2 regions of the Shewanella sp. QJM3NY_23 genome follow, and region 1 is predicted to be linked to the other one. Evidence: predicted binding sites of a transcription regulator. Region 1 holds the regulator's gene; the other holds the start of a gene.

Region 1 (10,037 bases):
ATCGGATCTGGTGATTGGTCTCACCATTATCGCCGTCGGTACCAGTCTGCCAGAATTAGCCGCCTGTGTTGCCGGGGTACTGAAAAAAGAAGATGATTTAGCCATAGGCAACATCGTCGGCTCGAATCTATTTAATATTTTAGCAGTACTCGCGCTACCTGCATTGATCGCCCCTGGTGCTGTCGATGCCGCCGCCAGCACACGAGACTTTTACATGGTATTGGCGACCAGCAGTGCCTTAGCCATACTGATCCTATTAACTGGAAAGTCGCGTCAGCTCAAACCTTGGCACGGCGGAGTGTTGTTAATGAGCTTTATTGCTTATCAGGTGCTCGTTTTTCAATCCTAATTACAGGTCTGGCCCAAACTGATTTTTTAATAGAGAGAACAAGATGGTAGATGCAGATCAACTACGCCAATGGGGGCGTAATGTTATCGATATCGAGCGTAATGCCCTCGATAATCTTTATCAATATGTCGATTCAAGCGAATTTGCCAAGGCATGCCAGTTAATTCTGAGTTGCACCGGCAAAGTGATCGTGATGGGCATGGGTAAATCGGGCCATATTGGCAACAAGATTTCTGCCACCTTAGCCAGTACTGGCACCCCAGCCTTCTTTGTGCATCCCGGCGAAGCCAGCCACGGTGATCTCGGCGTTCTGAGTGAAAATGATATTGTACTTGCCATCTCAAACTCGGGCGAAGCCGGTGAAATTTTAACCCTCATGCCGGTGATAAAACGCATGGGGCTGCCAGTGATTGCGGTAACAGGTAAACCCGACTCCAGCATGGCAAAACATGCTATGGTACACCTGTGTATCGACGTGCCAGAAGAAGCTTGCCCACTTGGGCTCGCGCCGACCTCCAGTACCACTGCAACCCTAGTGATGGGCGATGCACTTGCTGTGGCTCTATTGCAGGCTAGAGGCTTTACTAAAGATGACTTTGCCCTGTCACACCCTGGTGGCAGCTTAGGGCGTAAATTGCTACTAAGAGTCAGCGATGTGATGCACCAAGGCGATGAACTGCCCTTAGTGCCTCAACACATCTGTATTACCGACGCATTATATGAGATCTCTAAGAAAGGTCTCGGCATGACCGCCGTTATCGATGACAATGGCGTATTGGTTGGCATCTTTACCGATGGCGATCTGCGCCGCGTGATCGATGCTGAAGTCGATCTCAGAACCACCTCCATCAGCGAAGTCATGACCCAAGGTTGCGTTACCGTCACCGACGGCATTTTAGCCGCTGAGGCGCTCAACATAATGGAAGAAAAGCAGATTAATGGCTTAATTGTGACTAACCTTCAACAGCAACCCATTGGCGCACTCAACATGCTCGATATGGTTAAAGCAGGAGTGATTTAAAATGGCGCATCAAGGTTTTTACGGCCCTATCACTGATTCAGCCTGGCAAAAAGCTAAACAGATTAAACTACTGATTTGTGACGTAGACGGCGTGTTTTCTGACGGGCTGGTTTATATGAGTAACTCTGGCGACGAGCTAAAAACGTTCCATACTCGTGATGGCTATGGCGTTCGCTCGCTACTGACTAGCGATATTGCCGTGGCGATTATCACCGGACGTAAATCGAAAATTGTCGAAGACCGTATGACGGCCCTTGGCATTAGCCATATTTATCAAGGGGTCGACAACAAGCTCATCCCCTACCAAGAGCTTCTGGCACGCTATCAAGTCAGCCCACAACAGGTGGCCTATATTGGCGATGACATGGTCGACCTACCCGTAATGCAACAAGTCGGCTTGTCGGTGTGCGTCGCCGATGGTCACCCTTATGTTAAGCAGCATGCCGATATGGTCACCCATATTAATGGCGGCCATGGTGCGCTACGTGAATTAACCGACCTTATTTTGCTAAGCCAAGATAAGTTTGAATCGGCTCACGGTATGAGCATATGAATAGAGTCACCCTGGCGATTATCGCGTTTTTTGGTACCGCTTTAGTGCTCTATTGGCAGGTGCAGACTAAGCAAGGATCACAAGCGCTGTTGCTCGACGCGTCCGATCGTCCAGATTATGTGATTAACAACATCAATAGCGTGCAATACGACGAACAAGGCAAACTTAATAGCCGCGTCTCGGCTAGCCATATGGAACACTATGCCGAGCGTAATATGACCTATTTTACCCAGCCCATTTATCTGGTCTATCCCGATAACGGCGATGCTCAGTGGCGGTTGCGCTCGGCTCGGGGTACATTAGACAAAGACAGTGGCAAAGTCATCTTGGAAAATAATGTCATTATTGATGCCATTAGCCCTGAAGAGCCCATCCAAACCATAGAAACCAACTACATGGAATTGGACCTCAACACCATGATCATGACATCCGATCAAACCATTCGGATCACCGGTAACGATTTTTTGATTACCGGAAAAGGCTTATATGCCGACCTCAATGCACAAAAAGTACGACTGACGAGCCAGGTAGAAGGAACATATGAAACTAAATAATCTTATTCTTGCAGGCCTGTTAACCATGGTTAGCCTGCAGAGTGCGGCGAATGAAACCGACCTGCTGCAAGAGGTTAAGATTTCAGCCGCAAGCCAAGAAGCTGATATTAAAAATAATCAGATTATCTTCAATGGCCCAGTAGAGGTGACTCAAGGCTCCATTAAAATTTTAGCCGATGAATTACGCGCCTTTACCAAAGAAAATAGTAGTGGCAAAATCTTAGTGGCAAAGGGTAAGCCAGCCACTTATACACAGGTGATGGAAAATGGTCGTCCAGCGTCAGCCAGCGCCAATGAGATCCGCTATGAACTGTCGACCCGCACTCTAACCCTAATTGGTAATGCCACCCTCGAACAAGAAGGTAGCCAAGTCACAGGTAATCAAATTCGCTACAACATTGAGCAGCAACAGTTGATAGCCGAAAGTACGGGTAGCGATCGCGTTATCACCATCATTCAACCCGAAAGTTACCAAGACAACAGCAAAAGTCAGCCCCAAGAACAGCCCAAGCAGGAACAGTAATGACAGAGATGACGCTAAAAGCGGTTAACTTAGCCAAAAGCTATAAGAGCCGTGCCGTGGTACAAGATGTCAGCTTAACCGTGCGCACAGGGCAAATTGTCGGCTTGCTAGGCCCTAATGGCGCCGGTAAAACCACGACCTTTTATATGGTGGTTGGTCTGGTGCAAAGTGACAAGGGACGTATTTTTATTGATGATGACGATCTCACCCTAGATCCTATGCATTTGCGCGCTCGCAAAGGGATTGGCTATCTACCGCAAGAAGCCAGTATTTTCCGTAAATTATCGGTACGCAATAATATTATGGCGGTATTACAAACCCGACGCGAACTCAGTAACGATGCGCGCGAAGAGGAGTTGGAGCACCTGCTAGAAGAGTTTCATATCACCCACATCCGCGATAGTCAGGGGATGGCACTGTCCGGTGGTGAACGTCGACGCGTCGAAATCGCCCGAGCGTTAGCCGCCAACCCTAAGTTTATTTTGCTCGACGAACCCTTCGCCGGGGTCGACCCCATTTCGGTTATCGACATCAAAAAGATTATTGAGCAACTGAAAAATCGTGGCCTTGGGGTACTGATCACTGACCACAACGTACGGGAAACATTGGATGTGTGTGAGAAAGCCTATATTGTCAGCCACGGCAACTTGATTGCAGAAGGAACCCCCGCTGAGATCTTAGATAACCAACAAGTTCGAGCGGTGTACTTAGGGGAACAATTCAAGCTATAGTTAACGTTATTAGCGCTCAAGGTAAAGGCGAAACCGCTTTTACCTTATAAGTAGATCATTCGCCTTAGCGGTTTAATACCAGAGGCAGCTTTCTCACTTTAGAATTAGAAACAAGGGAATAGCAGTACGATGAAAGCGTCACTTCAGCTCAAAATGGGTCAGCATTTAACCATGACGCCCCAGTTGCAACAAGCTATTCGCTTGTTACAACTGTCGTCGTTGGAATTGCAGCAAGAGATCCAGCAAGCACTAGAGTCTAACCCTCTACTCGAGTTAGACGAGGAGCAAGAAGGCGCCAATATCGACTCAGAACAAGAGCGTAATGACAACTTCGACACCGATTACAATGAGCAACTGCAAGTCGACTCGAGTGAAGACAATTCGAGCTTAGAAACCTCCGATGCACTCAACCAAGACTCTATGCCCGATGAGCTGCCCGTCGACACTACATGGGATGAGGTCTATACCGCATCACCTAACTCCAGCTCTGGTGCGATGCGCGACGATGACATGCCATTTCAAGGGGAGACCAGCGAAGGCTTGTATGAACACCTCGAATGGCAAAAAAACCTCACTCCCTTTTCTGACAACGACCTCGCTATCGCCACCGCCATCATTGATGCCATAGACGAGCGTGGCTACTTGACGCAAACTTGCGACGATATTCTTGAAGCCATGGGCGATCCTGAAATCGAACTCGACGAAATTGAAGCGGTATTAAAGCGGGTACAACATTTCGATCCTATCGGGATTGGTGCCAGAGACCTCAGCGAATGCCTGATGATCCAACTGGCCCAATACAGCCCCGACACCCCGCATATCGACAACGCCAGACTCTTGATCCGTGATTACTTAGATCTTATCGCCGGGCGAGACTTTCGCCTATTGATGCGTAAGACCAAGCTGAAAGAGGATGAATTACGCGAGGCCATAGCGCTAATTCAAACCCTCAATCCGCGCCCGGGGCTGGCCATTACTGCCAGTCGCGACGAATACGTGATCCCCGATGTCACAGTTAGCAAGAAAAAAGGTCGCTGGGTGGTCGAGCTTAATCCCGATAGTATGCCTAAGATTAATGTAAACCAACATTATGCCTCGATGGCGCGCAGCACCAAAAACCAAGCCGATGGCCAGTTTATTCGTGGTCACCTGCAAGAAGCTAAATGGTTTCTAAAAAGTTTAGAGAGCCGCAACGATACCTTGCTCAAGGTTACCAACTGCATTGTCGATTTCCAGCAAGGATTTTTCGAGTTTGGTGAAGAAGCGATGAAACCTATGGTGCTTAATGATATTGCCGAGGCGGTCGAAATGCATGAATCGACCATCTCGCGGGTCACCACCCAAAAGTATATGCACACTCCAAGAGGGATTTTTGAGCTAAAATACTTTTTCTCCAGCCATGTCGGGACCGACGATGGTGGCGAATGCTCTTCTACTGCGATCCGCGCTTTTATTAAGAAGCTAGTCGCCGCAGAAAATCAGAAGAAACCCTTAAGTGACAGTAAGATGGCGCAACTGTTAGCCGAGCAAGGTATTCAAGTCGCTAGACGCACGATAGCAAAATATCGTGAAGCGATGTTGATACCGCCGTCAAATCAACGTAAAAGCTTATAATCAACAACTGGAAACCGGAGGAATCACTTTATGCAAATAAATCTGACTGGGCACCACATTGAGATCACCCAATCTCTGCGCAACTATGTTGAAGAAAAGTTTACAAAGCTTGAACGGCATTTCGATCAGATCAATAATGTCCACGTGATATTAAATGTCGAAAAATTGATGCAAAAAGTTGAAGCAAAGTTACATCTTAGTGGTGGAGAAGTATTTGCAACATCAGAGCACGCGGATATGTATGCCGCGATAGATTCCCTGATCGATAAATTAGATCGTCAGGTCATTAAACACAAAGAGAAGCTAACAAAACATTAACGATGGAACTTAGTACCATCCTGCGGCCGGAGTGCACAACCTGCGCCACTCCGGGCAGTAAGAAAAAGGTACTGGAACTTATCAGCGACTTGGCCGCTGTCCAGTACCCCACCCTTTCCTCTCAAGAGATTTTTGAAAGCCTTTTGGCGAGAGAGAAAATGGGCAGCACAGGTATAGGCAATGGTATCGCGATCCCTCACGGACGGCTGACGAATATTGAGAAGCCCGTCGCCGTATTGATAAAATGTGCAGAGCCAATTGCATTCGATGCAATTGATAATCAGCCGGTCGATATCCTCTTTGCATTATTGGTTCCCGCAGATCAATGCGAGCAACACCTTAGCACTCTCGCCGCGATGGCAGAGAAATTAAGTGATAAAGCTATCATCAAACAGCTAAGAAAAACCCACGACGAAGCAGAACTGTATCAGGTGATCACCCAATGAAATTGGTAATGGTATCTGGGCGCTCAGGCTCAGGAAAATCGGTAGTCCTTAGGGTACTGGAAGATCTGGGCTATTACTGTGTCGACAATCTGCCACTGCAGATGATGGACTCGCTGCTCAGTCAGCTTAAAGGTAGAAATGAACTTGTTGCGATAAGCGTCGATGTGCGCAACATGCCCAGCGAAGATATCCAGCTTGAAAAACAGCTAGCGAATCTTCCTAAAGATACCGAATTACTGAGTTTCTTTCTAAACTCTTCTGACGATGTGTTACTCAAACGCTACAGTGAAACCCGTAGATTACACCCGCTATCACGCTCAAAAGTTTCCCTTAAAGAGGCGATACAGCTTGAAGGCAAAATGCTCGAGCCTATCTCCAAGATGGTCGATCACTACATAGATACCTCGACGCTTAACATCTATGATTTAAGCGATAAGGTACGCGAGATCTTACTGGGAACAGTAGATAAAGAATTAGTGATTAACTTTGAGTCGTTTGGTTTTAAATATGGCATGCCAAGTGAAGCTGACTTTATGTTTGACGTGCGTTTTCTGCCCAATCCCCACTGGGAAACGGAGTTACGTCCGCTGACAGGTCTCGACCAACCAGTGCAGCAATTTTTAAGCCAACAGCCGCTAGTGAACAAGTTTATTTGGCAGATAGAGAATTTGCTCGAAACTTGGCTGCCGCACCTTGAACGCAATAACCGTAGCTACTTAACTATCGCCATTGGTTGTACTGGAGGCCAGCATAGATCTGTCTATGTTACCGACCAACTTGCTAAATTATTTAATAAAGGTAAACACAAGGTTCAAGCGCGCCACAGAGAGTTAAAGAAACATGAAGCTTGAGCGCCAGCTAACCATCTGCAACAAACTGGGACTGCATGCACGAGCTGCTACCAAATTGGCGGTATTAGCCGCTCAGTTTGATGCCCAAGTCACCTTAATTCAGGGTGATAAGCAAGCCTCTGCCGCCAGTGTGTTGGGGCTATTAATGCTAGAAACCGGCTTTGGTAAAACCATTACCATCACCAGTGAAGGCCAAGATGCTCAAGCGGCACTCGATGCCATTAGCGCACTGATTGACGCAAAATTCGAAGAAGCCGTATAATCGCCCCGCCTCGAGCCTAAACGGCTCATATCATTCTATAATTATCCCGAGTTCAGGTTACTTAACCAATAACCTATGTCGCCGCGCCATTTTTCCAAGGGGAAGTCATGCCGATCGAAGTGTTAGATAATGAAACTACAGATCAACGTTTACAGCAGCTGACGCAAGCCCTGAGCAGCGGTATGTTTGTCCATGTACGCAGTATGCTGCACGACATGGCGGCCTCGGATATCGCCTTTATTTTAGAGTCCTCTCCACCGCGTGCGCGGCAAGTATTATGGCAACTTATCGATCAAGCCCATACGGGTGAGATACTCGATGAACTCAGTGAAGAGCTCAAAGATCAATTTATTAGCCAGATGAGCCCTGAGCGCGTAGCAAAAGCGGCCGAAAATATGGATACCGACGACCTGGCCTACATATTGCGTAGCCTGCCAGACAGCGTATTCAATCAAGTACTGCAATCGATGCGCAGCCAAGATAGGGCGCGAGTCGAACAGGCTCTGTCATACCCAGAAGACACCGCCGGCAGCTTAATGAACACAGATACGGTCACCCTAAGGCCAGATGTGAATGTCGACGTGATCCTGCGTTACCTGCGTATTCGTGGTGAATTACCAGAAGCCACCGATACCTTATATGTGGTTGACAAACACGACAGCCTGCTTGGTGGCGTAGCGATCGCCGATCTGCTCACCTGCGATCCGAATGCATCGGTGCGCGACATCATGAACCAAGAACTCGAAGGGATCCCTGTGGGTATGCACGACAGTGAAGTCGCGCAGCTATTTGAACGCCACGACTGGGTATCGGCACCTGTGGTCGATGAAAAAACCAATAAACTGCTTGGGCGGATCACCATAGATGACGTTGTCGATGTGATCCGTGAAGATGCTGAGCATTCGATGATGGGGATGGCCGGAATGGATGATGAGACCGACACCTTCGGCCCGGTCCTTAAGAGTACCTTTCGGCGCTCACTCTGGCTGACGATTAATCTATTTGCCGCACTGTTAGCGGCGTCGGTGAGCAATATGTTTGAAGGCACCATAGAACAATTTGCCACCATTGCGGTATTAATGACCATAGTGCCCAGCATGGGCGGGGTGGCAGGTAACCAAACCTTAGCGCTGGTGATCCGTGGTATCGCGTTAGGACAGATAGGCCAAAGTAACTCACGTTGGTTAATTGGCAAGGAGTTAGCCATCGGATTTCTTAATGGTCTACTCTGGTCAATTTTGGTGTTTGCTGCCGTGTGGCTATGGAAAGGCGATGTCGCCCTAGGCGCCTTAATTGGCGGCGCAATGCTGATCAATATGACGGTGGCTGGATTTGCTGGCGCGACTATCCCGTTACTGCTTAAAAAGTTCAATGTTGACCCTGCGCTGGCGGGTGGCATGGTGCTGACGACGGTCACCGATGTAATAGGCTTATTTGCTTTTTTAGGCTTGGCCACTCTCTACTTACTGCACTAGCTTGTTAGGCACCGCTCGTGGTGTCATTAGCTTCTTTGCACAATGTTCAACCCTGGCTATTGCGCCATAATCACCATCAATTGCTGTTGCAGTGCCTGACTGTCTTCGCGGCCATATTTAATGATTAGCTCATCTTTCCCGTCATGATTAAGATCGCTCACGCTGAGCATCTCACCATCGCGGGGCAGCTGTAGTTTAAGAGTTTCATCGTTGCGATTAAACAGGCTGTCACCCGGCTCGCCTAAATACACCGTGAGTGCCTGCTCGCCACCAGAGAGCAAGAGATCTTGATAGCCATCGCCGTCAATATCGGCAAAAGTCACCACAGGTTGCCCCGTTTGCCCCGAAGTTAAACTAAAGCTTAACTCCACCTCTTTGGTAATATTAGGTTTACTGGCAAAGCGGCTATTAGCATCACTTTTAAATAAGTGTACATCTTGATCAATGCTTCCCGACACGAGCGCACCGATGATCTGCGACACACCAATATCGAAGCCCGACACCAGCACTTCATCAACCTTATCATTATCGATATCCACCAGCTCAAACCCAGTTAAGGTACCCTCGGCGCGGATCACACTGCTAGGCACCTTGGCATACTGCAGCTTGTCTTTTATTTTACTGCCTAGGTAAATTTCATAATCGTTAACCCGATCCAGCACTCCTGAACTCTTGGTATAGCGCACCACCATATCTGCCAGACCATCATGGTTAATGTCGCCCAAATGTTCGACCTTTCGATAGACTAAATTACTTTGATCAAGCGCCTCACCATAAGCATCACGTTTACTCCACCAATCTTGCCCGCTGATGGCTAAGCTCACAGGTAAGTAATTGGGTAAGGGTGTAAACAGGCCATCATCTTGCTGGTAATACACCTCAAATTCGCCCTCAGCTACCTTGACAATATCCTCGCGACCGTCAAGATTAAGATCGGCGAAATAGAGGCTAGCCTCGGTATACTTGGCACCATCAAAATACAACAGCATCTGCGGCTGGATAGGTAATATTTGAGTGATGTAGCGCTTATCGGCCTGCTGTATCAATAGTGCGCTCTGCTCAAAGCTGCTAATAATAAAGTCATCCAGCCCATCACGATTAAGATCGCGTACAAAGCGCCCACGGGAGATAAAATCGACTCGCGAGCTCAAGATCAGCGGATCGACCGTCATTAATGGCACAAATTCAACTTGGCTGTCACGCCACTGTAATCTCCATAAACGGTCGCTAGAGAGAAAGTACAGTGCTTGTATGGCATCGGGATTTTCTAGGTTATCAGGTGAGATATCGAACGCAAACAGCGCATTAGGTAGAGGTTGCTTTACCCGCTGACGATATTG
Region 2 (10,037 bases), 740 kb from region 1:
ATGGTCATGGCTAACGAATAAGGTTCTTGCCCTGAGGAGCACGCCGCCGACCATATTTTGAGTGGACGCCCTAAACGAGTGTACTCAGGCAATAAGTTATTTGCGAGCAGCTCAAACGGATAACGATCCCTAAACCATAAGGTTTCGTTAGTGGTCATCGCATCGATAACCTCAGCCCTTAACTGCCGCTCCGTCGGCTTCATTGAATGTTTGACCACCTCTGATAATGAAGGAAGGTTATATTTCCCCATTAATGGCGCCAAGCGACTACGAACTAAATACTGCTTATTTTCACCCAGCACGATCCCGCTGTGTTGCTCCAGAAATAATCTAAATTGGTTGTACTCAGCTTCAGCAAGTGATTTATTCGGCACCTAGATATCCCAATCTTATAAAAGTAAAACAGGCTACAACATACACTACTATAGCAAGCATTAAACAGCCAAGCGTTATACATTAGCGAACTCACTGAGACAAGCATAAACTATTCAAAGTTAGGTGCTTGTATGACGACGCTCAATTTACAAGCTAAGGTGCTTATTCACCGCGGCCGCGAGTTCATCTGGATTAAACTTAGCAATAAAATCATTGGCGCCAACTTTTTCGACCATCGCCTGATTAAACACGCCACTGAGTGAAGTATGAAGCACCACCTTAATATCTTTAAGCTTAGGATTGTCCCTAATCTCTGCCGTTAAGGTGTAGCCATCCATCTCTGGCATCTCGATATCAGAAATAATTAATGGGATCTCATGAGCCACATTATCCATATTGGCCGCCATCGCCACCAATTGGTTAAGTGCATCTCGGCCATCTTTAGCGGTATCGATTTGTAGGTTTAATGACTCAAGCGCCCTAATAATTTGTTTACGGGCAACAGTTGAATCATCAATCACCATAATATGATAATGGCGATCTCTATCAATGGTCAGCTTATCATCCACTTCTTGGCTGATCTGCGTCTTAACCGGTGAGATCTCATCGAGGATTTTTTCAACATCAAGGATCTCAACCAGCTCACCTTCAATCTCGGTAACCGCAGTTAAATAAGAATAACGCCCCGCACCCTGTGGCGGTGGCATAATAGCTTCCCAGTTCATGTTGATGATGCGCTCAACAGATTTAACTAAGAACCCCTGTACGCTGCGATTATATTCAGAAATGATAATGAAACACTCGTCGGTGTTTTCAATCGGGCGACCACCCGTCGCTGCACTTAAATCAATCACAGAGATCGTCTTGCCACGAATATGGGCGACACCTCTAACCACAGGATTTAGCTTTGGTAACGCGGTTAATGGAGGGCACTGCAGCACCTCTTTAACTTTAAATACGTTAATGCCAAATCGTTGCCGACCGTTTAATTTGAACAGTAACAGTTCTAGGCGGTTTTGCCCCACGAGTTGGGTGCGTTTATTTACTGAATCAAGAATACTCGACATAATGCCTTTGCCTTGTCAATGCTTCCCCACCCATAGTAACTATAAGTATAGGCATGCTAATTGCTTTAATAAATTTGAATGATAACCAGGCCCAAACTCGTCAAATTTATGACACTAATTTCTATGAAAAAAATGTCTAAAGGTACGGGCCACAACGAAGTATAGGTGCAATCTGGCCGTTCAAGCTAGTCTAATCATTATGAAAGTAAATACTGTGTACTTTTTCATCGCTTTACTCTTCTCTTCCCCAAGTTTCGGCGCGGATGAGCCTAGCGTACCCTCTTTATCGACGATATCACGATTAGCTATAGCGGCAATTGAAAATAAAATTGAAGCCCCTAGTGACGCCAAAGTCAATATTACGCCGCAAAGTTTAGACACTAGGGTTACCCCACCTGTTTGCAGTTCAGCGCTAAGCGTTGAGGTCGCCAGCGATCGCGCAATAGGCCGTAATAACACAGTTAAAGTCAGTTGCGAAACCCCAGAGCTACAATACCCTTGGCAAATTTACATATCGGTAAGAGTCGACATTCTTTACCCTGTGGTTGTGGCCACACAAACCTTGGGGCCAGGCGATCTAATTGACGCAGAGCAGGTGACGCTCGCCTATGTCGAGCAGAGTAATTTACGTGGCCAACAATTTGATGATCCCGCACAGGTCACAGGTACCCGAGTAAAACGTAGAATTGCCGCCAATCAAACCCTGTTTAGCAGTAACCTTTGCTTTGTATGCAAAGGCGACATGGTGTCTATTTTTGCCCGCACGGCCAATTTTGAGATAAAAACTATCGGTGAGGCCTTACGTGATGGTAACTTAGGCGATAGAATTCAGGTTAGAAACAGTAACTCACAGAAAATGGTAGATGCAAACGTTATTGGGGTCGGCGCGGTTGAGGTTAGAATGTAGTACCACGTGGCCCAATCGATGGGCATTTTTTTATTGATCACTACAAAATTCTACTAAAGCTTTAACAGTGAACGCCGATATACAGTTATGTTGATCTCACTAAAGTAACGTTGGAACCTATTATGGCTATAGACGTAAAGCATGTAAATACAAGCACTAACAATCGAGTCGCAACGCCGACAACCGATAAATCATCGGCAAAAAATGAGGCCGTATCGCCCGAAACCACTACGGCTAAAACCGTAAAAAGTGACTCGGTATCAATAACACCTCAGGCGCAACAACTGCAAAGTGCCCAAGCAAAATTGAACAGCTTGCCTGAAATCGACACTAAAAAAGTCGAACAGATCAAAGCGGCTATTGCTGAAGGTCGCTACAAAATTGATGCCGACAAACTGGCCAGTAATATTGCGCAGTTTGAAAATGAACTAAAGGATCTTAATTAAGCTGTTATGAACTCAATAATCGACATCATCGCCAATCAACATACGTTATTAAACGACTTAAAACGCCTTATCGAAGCAGAGAAAGTGGCGCTTATCGCACAAAGTGCCGATGAGTTGCTAAACCTAGCGACAGATAAAGCTAAGTTGTTAGATGAGATCAAAGCGGTCGATGTACGATTATCAGAGCACCCTGACAGCAATAAACTCAGTAGCGATCCTAAGCTACAAAAATTAGTCGAAATTACCAAACAAGTGTTAGCCCAATGTAAGACGCTTAACGCGCAAAATGCCACTTTAATAGAACACAGCATGGCCAGTATTAATCGCTTCTCCCAAGCCTTACAAGCCAGTCGAAACGCATCCAGCCTTACCTACGATGGTAAAGGTAAAACCTCAACAATTTCGACCTTAGGCAATAATCTTAAGGCCTAAGCGGATTCTTTTTACGCTGATGTTACAGCTGACACTAGTTGTGGGCATAAGGTCCGATAATGAGTGTCTAATTAGTCCTCGACCCTATGCGCAATATCTCTGACTACTGTTTTCTTATCACTATCTCATAGCAACTTTTGCTTGGCTCTTTTTATGCACTACAGCGCTCTATTTGATTAACGACAGCACTCTATAATGCTGAGTTATATCAGCGCCTATCTCACCAGCTTGATGCGTTTCCTATGCTGGAAGCGCTGACAAAAGGCACAAAAAAAGCCTCTTAAATAGAGGCTTTAATAATGCGCAATACATAAAGTTATTCAGTAAAACACAAGCAATGTTAATAAGGATACTTTATTAAAAATAAGTCACTTGCTTCACTTTTTGTGGACGATTTTGCTGTTGGTACAAGGCCCACACTTGAGAAAAATCAAGTTCCAGCTCAGTCACATAATGCTCACCCGCCGGGTAACTCTTAACCACTCTGGCGCCGCGTATCACCCCGGTCACCGAAGCTTGAATATTATCATCAGACAACATCCAATCCCTGACTTGGCTCGACGCAGATAACTGCTGGCCGTATACCTGCTCAGCTAACTCACGATAAGCCGCGATTTTGGATGCTTGCATCGCCATTAATACCCGTTGCGACTGCTCTTTGGCCGGTTGTGTCGCTAAGGGGGCGTAGCCGATAGCGGTTAACTTAGGAAACTGCTCAGGCGCTTCTGTTTCCCACTGAATATATCTATCTTGGGAAGCGCAGCCACTTAGTGTCAGCAGTATTGCCATTAACCAGATTCTCATTGCATCTCTCCTACCATTTGCATGTTACCCTGCCCCTGCATGCTGTGACGGATCAACAAGCCTTGCTTAGACTCCACCCGCTCAGACGCCCTAAGATAACCAGGCAATTCAGCCAAGGTGACACTCGCCGAAGCAACTGATACCACACGATTATTGGTTACATTCACAATGCGACTATTGACCACAAGCTCATCAAGCGACAGATTCATGGTCGACACCAAAACATGCTCAACGGGCAAATCGTCCGCAAGCTTACGCCAATCACGACTCAATATAAAATCACCACTGTCGGTCACGCGCACACTTTGTGCCACATTGAGATCGACCAAATTAAATTGATGATCATGCATAGCAGCAATTAAACCTTGCTGTAATTGTAACCCCAAGGGATTAGTGCCACTTAAACTGTCTAACAACACTGGCGTTGTCACCAATAACGGATGCTTAGGCGTGAGTTGATCGTTTTGCCTGACCAGTTCATTGGCCAATTGTTGGCTTAGGTGTAGCACTGCCGATTGAGCAGGCAAAGTATTGCCGCTTGCCAATGACGGCGCAGCAGACTCATTGCTCGCACATCCCCCCAATAGCAATAAAGATGACAAAAATATCGCTGTACGCATTGCTCTGTCCTGTATAACGCTAAGCAAGGCTTAGCCGGAAAAAATGCACATATAAAATGCCGTTTCAATATAAACGCAAGGCTTGGTCGCCGCCCATTTAAGTTAACCGCTAACTATTTAACCGTTGACGGCGCTGATGCATTAACATCACAACCCGGTCGATACTGACGCAGACGATAACTTTGACTATCGCTATGTCACACGACAAATTCGCGGCGGGTTCGACTGGCATAAATTTAAAATGCAAATTATGAGCCAATAGCTAAGTGCTAACCTAATTGCTTATATGGCATACTAAGTATCTCGGGCATCACCAATCGCTGCGAGCGCGATAAGACAATAATCAACGCCAAGGTCATAGCAATAGCCACAATGGTTTACCCGCGGCCTCTTTATCGGCCTCAACACGTCAAGCTTTAACCCCATTAAGCAAGCAATAGTGCCACAAAGTACATACAGGCATGTATATTGCTTACTATGATGCCATCAGGCTAATATCGCCCAACAACCGCTAATACTGTCATCATTTTGGCAGTTAGTGCCGCAGGTTGTAACGCTTCGCATTGTTATTATTGAAAGAGACTTTTACATGAATCGGCTAACCATATCCTTGCTATTGCTCGGTTTAACCCACCTTAATGTGTCAGCACAGTGGATTGAAGCACATGGCGAGGCCAACGTGCTCAACAACAATGTTAATCAGGCACGCGAAGAAGCCATACAACAAGCCTTAAGTGTTATCACCTTACAATCGGGTGGCCAATTTACCAGCCAGCAACAGACGCAAAACGGTCAACTGGTACAAAGCCAGTTTTCTATGTCGAACCAAGCCAACATTGCGCGAGTCGAACTGCTCAGTGAGCGCATCGAAAACCAACAAATCACAGTGACATTAAGAGCCGATGTTATCGATGGCGCAGAGCAACAGTGCCAAGTGGAACCATTAAAAGCCGCCATTTTAGTGCCACAGGCATCGATTGCCGATCGTGCGCAGCTCAGATACGGCAATATCGGTCAATTTGAACAGGCACTATCAGAACGCTTGGGAAACATCATTCAGCAGCGCAGCAATGCCAGCCTTGCCAACGTTCACGCCAACGAACGCCTCGATGTTGAGCAATCGTTAGTCGATGTTCGAGGCTACCGTTTGCCCAGTTGGCTAAGCGACATCACCGACAGTCAATATATCCTACTGCCAGCAATCGTCGATATCTCCACCGATCCCGTTGAAGGCGGATTACTAGGTCTTTGGAATAACTATCCGCAACGGCAATTTTATCTAAAGCTATCGCTGTATCATGGCATCAGTGGTGAGCAAGTTTGGAGCGAGCTATATCATTCATCTGCCCCATGGGAGTTTGAGCGACAAGCCACAGTGCCGGCAAATAGCGCCCGCTTTTGGCATTCCAGCTATGGCCAAAATATTGATGCCGTATTAGCACAAGCCAGTGCAGATATCGATAAAGTGCTTAACTGCAGGCCACTACTCGGACAAATTGTGTCTAAACAAGACAGACGGGTGATCATCAATCTGGGGCGTAATAACGGTATAAAAGTGGGCGACCGTTTTCAAATTGTATTGCAACAAAACTTACCCGATAGGCTCGACAACATGCGCCCAATTGCCGGGGAAACTCGCGCAACGGTCACCATAGATCAAGTCACGCAGCAAAGTGCAACAGCCTTGCTCGAGCCAAAAAATGGGACGCTAAATATACAAGTAAATGACATTGCGATTAAAATTTAGCGGACAAGCGACCACTAATTAAGCAACTAAATCTAAAGCCTTTTCATCGAGATGAAAAACAGTATAATCAACAGCGTCTCCCTATAGCTCAACAGGATAGAGCAGTCGCCTCCTAAGCGATCGATCGGGGTTCGAGTCCCTGTGGGGAGACCAGATAGACCTTTTACTTATAAAATTCAATCGCTTACGATTTTAACAAAATCTGGTGCCGCCCCTGTGCCGCCATAGAACAGGCCTTTTTTAGCACTTTTTGTTATACATTCTCTTGGTATTAGTTGAATAACGCCTGTTTTACTCAGTTAACCTCAGTTGTAGACTTTTCACTCCATTTCTAATAGTTTTGTCTTATTCAAAAACAGGAAAGAAACTACTCAGTCATGGAAGATTTTGATCTAGATATTCCTACAGACAGACAAAAAATAAGGGCATGGCTTCTTAGCTCTATTATTCCTCTAAACGATAAAGAAAACCCTGATCTTGATTCAGAACAAATAACTAGCAATGTTAAAGAAACCGTTGAGAGCTTTACTAACTTTATAGTGAGTGTCCACCAACTTGAAGCCATTGCTGAAGGAAATAGTTCAGAGGAAGATATAGTCAAAGCATTCGCGAAGCACCCTCACAGCTTAAATTTATTAGATGAACTCCATAAAGCACGCAGTGAGAGTTGGGGCAATCTAATTAAAATTTTCTTAGAAATGATGGAAGGCATATATAAACCAGATAAAGCTATAGCAATAGCTCATGCCAATTCACTGATTGAAATCGCCGACCTGTTTTTACCGAATACATCAGAACTGTTCAACGAAAGAGTCCAGCCACTTAAATCAATACTGACACAGCGCATGTCAGAACAACTAACAACCAAGTTGTTTGAGCTTTTCAAAGGCATTCTTTCATGTCAGTTTGCAGGGCTACCTCAACAAGCTAACTTATTAGCTGAATATTTAATAAAGGAGCTAATTTCGCATCAAGATTCTTATGCTGTGCGGATTCGGGAAAATGTGCTCAAAGTACAAGGGGCAATTGAACACTCAAAGAAGGCAGGGAAAAGAGGCGGTAAAAAGACACAGCAAGGCTCTCAACAAACAGCTAAAGATGCTATTGCACTGTTTTTGGCTACTAATGAATATTCTAATTACACGAAAGCTGCTGAAGGTTTATACCCGCAAATCGTCGAACTTGGTAAAAAGCATGGTTTTCAATTTAACAGTGTTATTAACGGTCACAGGACGGTTGTAGACTGGTTTAGATCGACTAAACGCTTTCAAAAAAGAACCAGTTAACAAGCTTTAATCCCCCCTAAATATACACTCAAGCAGCTTAATGTATTTTCAAGCAGCTTGAATGTACATACACACTAATCGTCTGATCATATTGTTAACTCCGAAAGACACACACTAATCGGAGTTAACATGAATACACTACTTACCCCCTCTCAAGTTGCCGAGTTTCTTGGCATCACTATAGGCACCCTATCTGTATGGCGCTGTACTGGCCGCTACCCTCTTAGCTTTATCAAAGTTGGTCGTCGTGTAATGTACCGCCAAAGCGATGTTGAGAACTTTATCAACGGGAGGGTTTATGAACACACTGCTTAAATTCGGCGCTATCGTCATCATTTGCTTTTTATCTCATCTGTGTGGAATGCTTAATGCGACTACCACAATGCTCAAAGCCTCAATCGGCTCCAGCCCGTTAACGGGTACCACAGAGCAATTATCGCCCTTGTACCCGTTAACGGGTACACAGGCCGAAAACTGCGCGCTTGATTCATCTATGTACCCGTTAACGAAACATGAACTCGTTAACGGAACGGATGAAATCAAACCTGTAACCAAGGCTTCGTTACATAACGGGCAGTCGACACCGCAGCTAACAGCACAGAAACCATCAAAACTGCCAGCACCTGAACATGAAACAATCGCTAATACTGAAGGAGGCAAGTAATGGCCGCCTTCACTAACGAGCAAGTTGAGTTCATCCAATGGTTAGCTCAGGGCAATAACATCGATGTCTGTATTGAGATCTGCCCTGACCTTTGCAAAATGACGGGCTTTGAAAGCTATCACGGGCATTTTCAAAAGCGCACCCTTTTTAAACTAAAGGCACTAGGTTTTATCGGTGAGAGTGTCCATTACATAACGGGAATGCGTTGGTTACGTTGCAGCCTTAACCAACGTGGGCTTAATTGGCTGACAGCCCACGCAGAGCAAAGCGGCGATAAAGCGCCTAGCAAGGAGAGCCACCATGCCTAACGTCCATGAACATGATAAGCAATGGCTTAAGGGGCGGCTTGATGGCATCCCCTCATTATTTAGTGATGCAATAATGGATAAGTACAGCAAATTTGCTAAACGAAGAGATGCGAACATCTATGTAAGGGAAACAACTAAGGCAATCGCAAACATTTTAGGTAAAGACCATTCATTTTACAGCATCAACACTAACGACCGAGATCATGCTATTCAAGCAAAACGCCACGCTCGCCGTTGTATAACTCTTGTCAAAAATCTCAATAGCAATTGTCTTATTGAAAAGTACAATTGTGTCATTCGCTATTTGGAGTGTTATCAAATCACCCCAACAAAGCTAACTGACAAGATAATCACAAACCTAAAAGCAGGCACATTATCTGAAAACGAGCAGAAAAAAGTATGGGGAGTATTGTCCAGAGCATTTGATCCTTCTTGGTGGAAACCAAAGCTAAGACGTCAACATAACAAACAAATAGAAACGATCTCTCGCCTGTTAAACCAAGTGAACAAACATCGTGGAATTTACGCTAGTAATATCACGGTCAATAACTTCAAAACTCAATGGCAAAACAACCAAGAGTTATTAGAAAACACCATAGCCACCAATGAGCTTGATTACAGCATGAGTCTTGCTGAACTATCACAGCTCAACGTATCAAATCCTGCCATACGCAAAGCAGAGTTAATGGTTCGCATCCGTGGCTTTGAAGACTATGCCAAACAGATGGGCTATTCCGCTCTATTCCTCACCATGACAACACCGTCGAAGTATCACCGCAGCTATTCTAAATCAGGTGATGAAAACCCTAACTGGAACGGCGCGACACCACTTGACGCGCAAGAATACTTAAATCGTACCTTTCAGCGTATTAGGGCTTCACTCAACCGTGACAAGATCACCCCGTTCGGTTTCCGCATTGCTGAACCGCACCATGACGGCACACCCCATTGGCATCTATTACTGTTTATTCCAACGGAGCAGCAACAAGCCTTAGTCGACACCTTCGAGCAATATTGCCTAGAGGAAGATGGCGACGAGCAAGGCGCAAAGCAGAGGCGCTTTAAGGTCGAATATATTAATCCCGACAAAGGCTCAGCCACTGGCTATGTGGTGAAGTACGTATCTAAAAATATTGACGGTAAAGGCATAGACCACGACTCATACGGCAAAGAAGCAACTTCATCGGCAGTTCGTATCAAAGTATGGGCGTCTTGCTGGGGTATTCGCCAATTCCAACAAATTGGTGGTGTGGGTGTCACTCAATGGCGTGAACTAAGGCGCTTAAGCAAAATCACAGACCAAAGCTTAGATTGGGTAGAGGAAATACGACAGGCCGCAGATAGCTCCAACTGGAACCGTTACACTGAGCTAATGGGCGGA

The links. Region 1 encodes sigma-54, which starts transcription at its own class of promoters, with help from an activator protein. Its sites were predicted from a motif close to GTTGGCACGNNNNTNGNNT; they were not measured.
Region 2: a site for sigma-54 is predicted at 5,107-5,125, ahead of AC0VXX_RS05525 (flagellar assembly protein T N-terminal domain-containing protein). Genes of this name have one in related genera too.

Annotation. Positions count from the first base shown of each region.
Region 1 is NZ_CM149657.1:472,991-483,027, reverse strand. Features, by position in the region: gene AC0VXX_RS02295 (calcium/sodium antiporter) at 1-349, shown strand, start outside; gene AC0VXX_RS02290 (KpsF/GutQ family sugar-phosphate isomerase) at 393-1,370, shown strand; gene kdsC (3-deoxy-manno-octulosonate-8-phosphatase KdsC) at 1,372-1,923, shown strand; gene lptC (LPS export ABC transporter periplasmic protein LptC) at 1,920-2,477, shown strand; gene lptA (lipopolysaccharide transport periplasmic protein LptA) at 2,464-3,000, shown strand; gene lptB (LPS export ABC transporter ATP-binding protein) at 3,000-3,731, shown strand; gene AC0VXX_RS02265 (RNA polymerase factor sigma-54) at 3,861-5,345, shown strand; gene hpf (ribosome hibernation promoting factor) at 5,376-5,663, shown strand; gene ptsN (PTS IIA-like nitrogen regulatory protein PtsN) at 5,666-6,109, shown strand; gene rapZ (RNase adapter RapZ) at 6,106-6,960, shown strand; gene AC0VXX_RS02245 (HPr family phosphocarrier protein) at 6,950-7,222, shown strand; gene mgtE (magnesium transporter) at 7,330-8,697, shown strand; gene AC0VXX_RS02235 (FG-GAP repeat domain-containing protein) at 8,754-10,037, opposite strand, start outside.
Region 2 is NZ_CM149657.1:1,212,749-1,222,785, reverse strand. Features, by position in the region: gene AC0VXX_RS05560 (CheR family methyltransferase) at 1-374, opposite strand, end outside; gene AC0VXX_RS05555 (chemotaxis protein CheV) at 522-1,442, opposite strand; gene flgA (flagellar basal body P-ring formation chaperone FlgA) at 1,642-2,349, shown strand; gene flgM (flagellar biosynthesis anti-sigma factor FlgM) at 2,472-2,795, shown strand; gene AC0VXX_RS05540 (flagella synthesis protein FlgN) at 2,802-3,227, shown strand; gene AC0VXX_RS05535 (LPP20 family lipoprotein) at 3,585-4,031, opposite strand; gene AC0VXX_RS05530 (FlgO family outer membrane protein) at 4,028-4,651, opposite strand; gene AC0VXX_RS05525 (flagellar assembly protein T N-terminal domain-containing protein) at 5,241-6,398, shown strand; tRNA gene AC0VXX_RS05520 (tRNA-Arg) at 6,476-6,551, shown strand; gene AC0VXX_RS05515 (hypothetical protein) at 6,776-7,684, shown strand; gene AC0VXX_RS05510 (helix-turn-helix domain-containing protein) at 7,814-7,999, shown strand; gene AC0VXX_RS05505 (hypothetical protein) at 7,983-8,348, shown strand; gene AC0VXX_RS05500 (hypothetical protein) at 8,348-8,656, shown strand; gene AC0VXX_RS05495 (replication endonuclease) at 8,649-10,037, shown strand, end outside.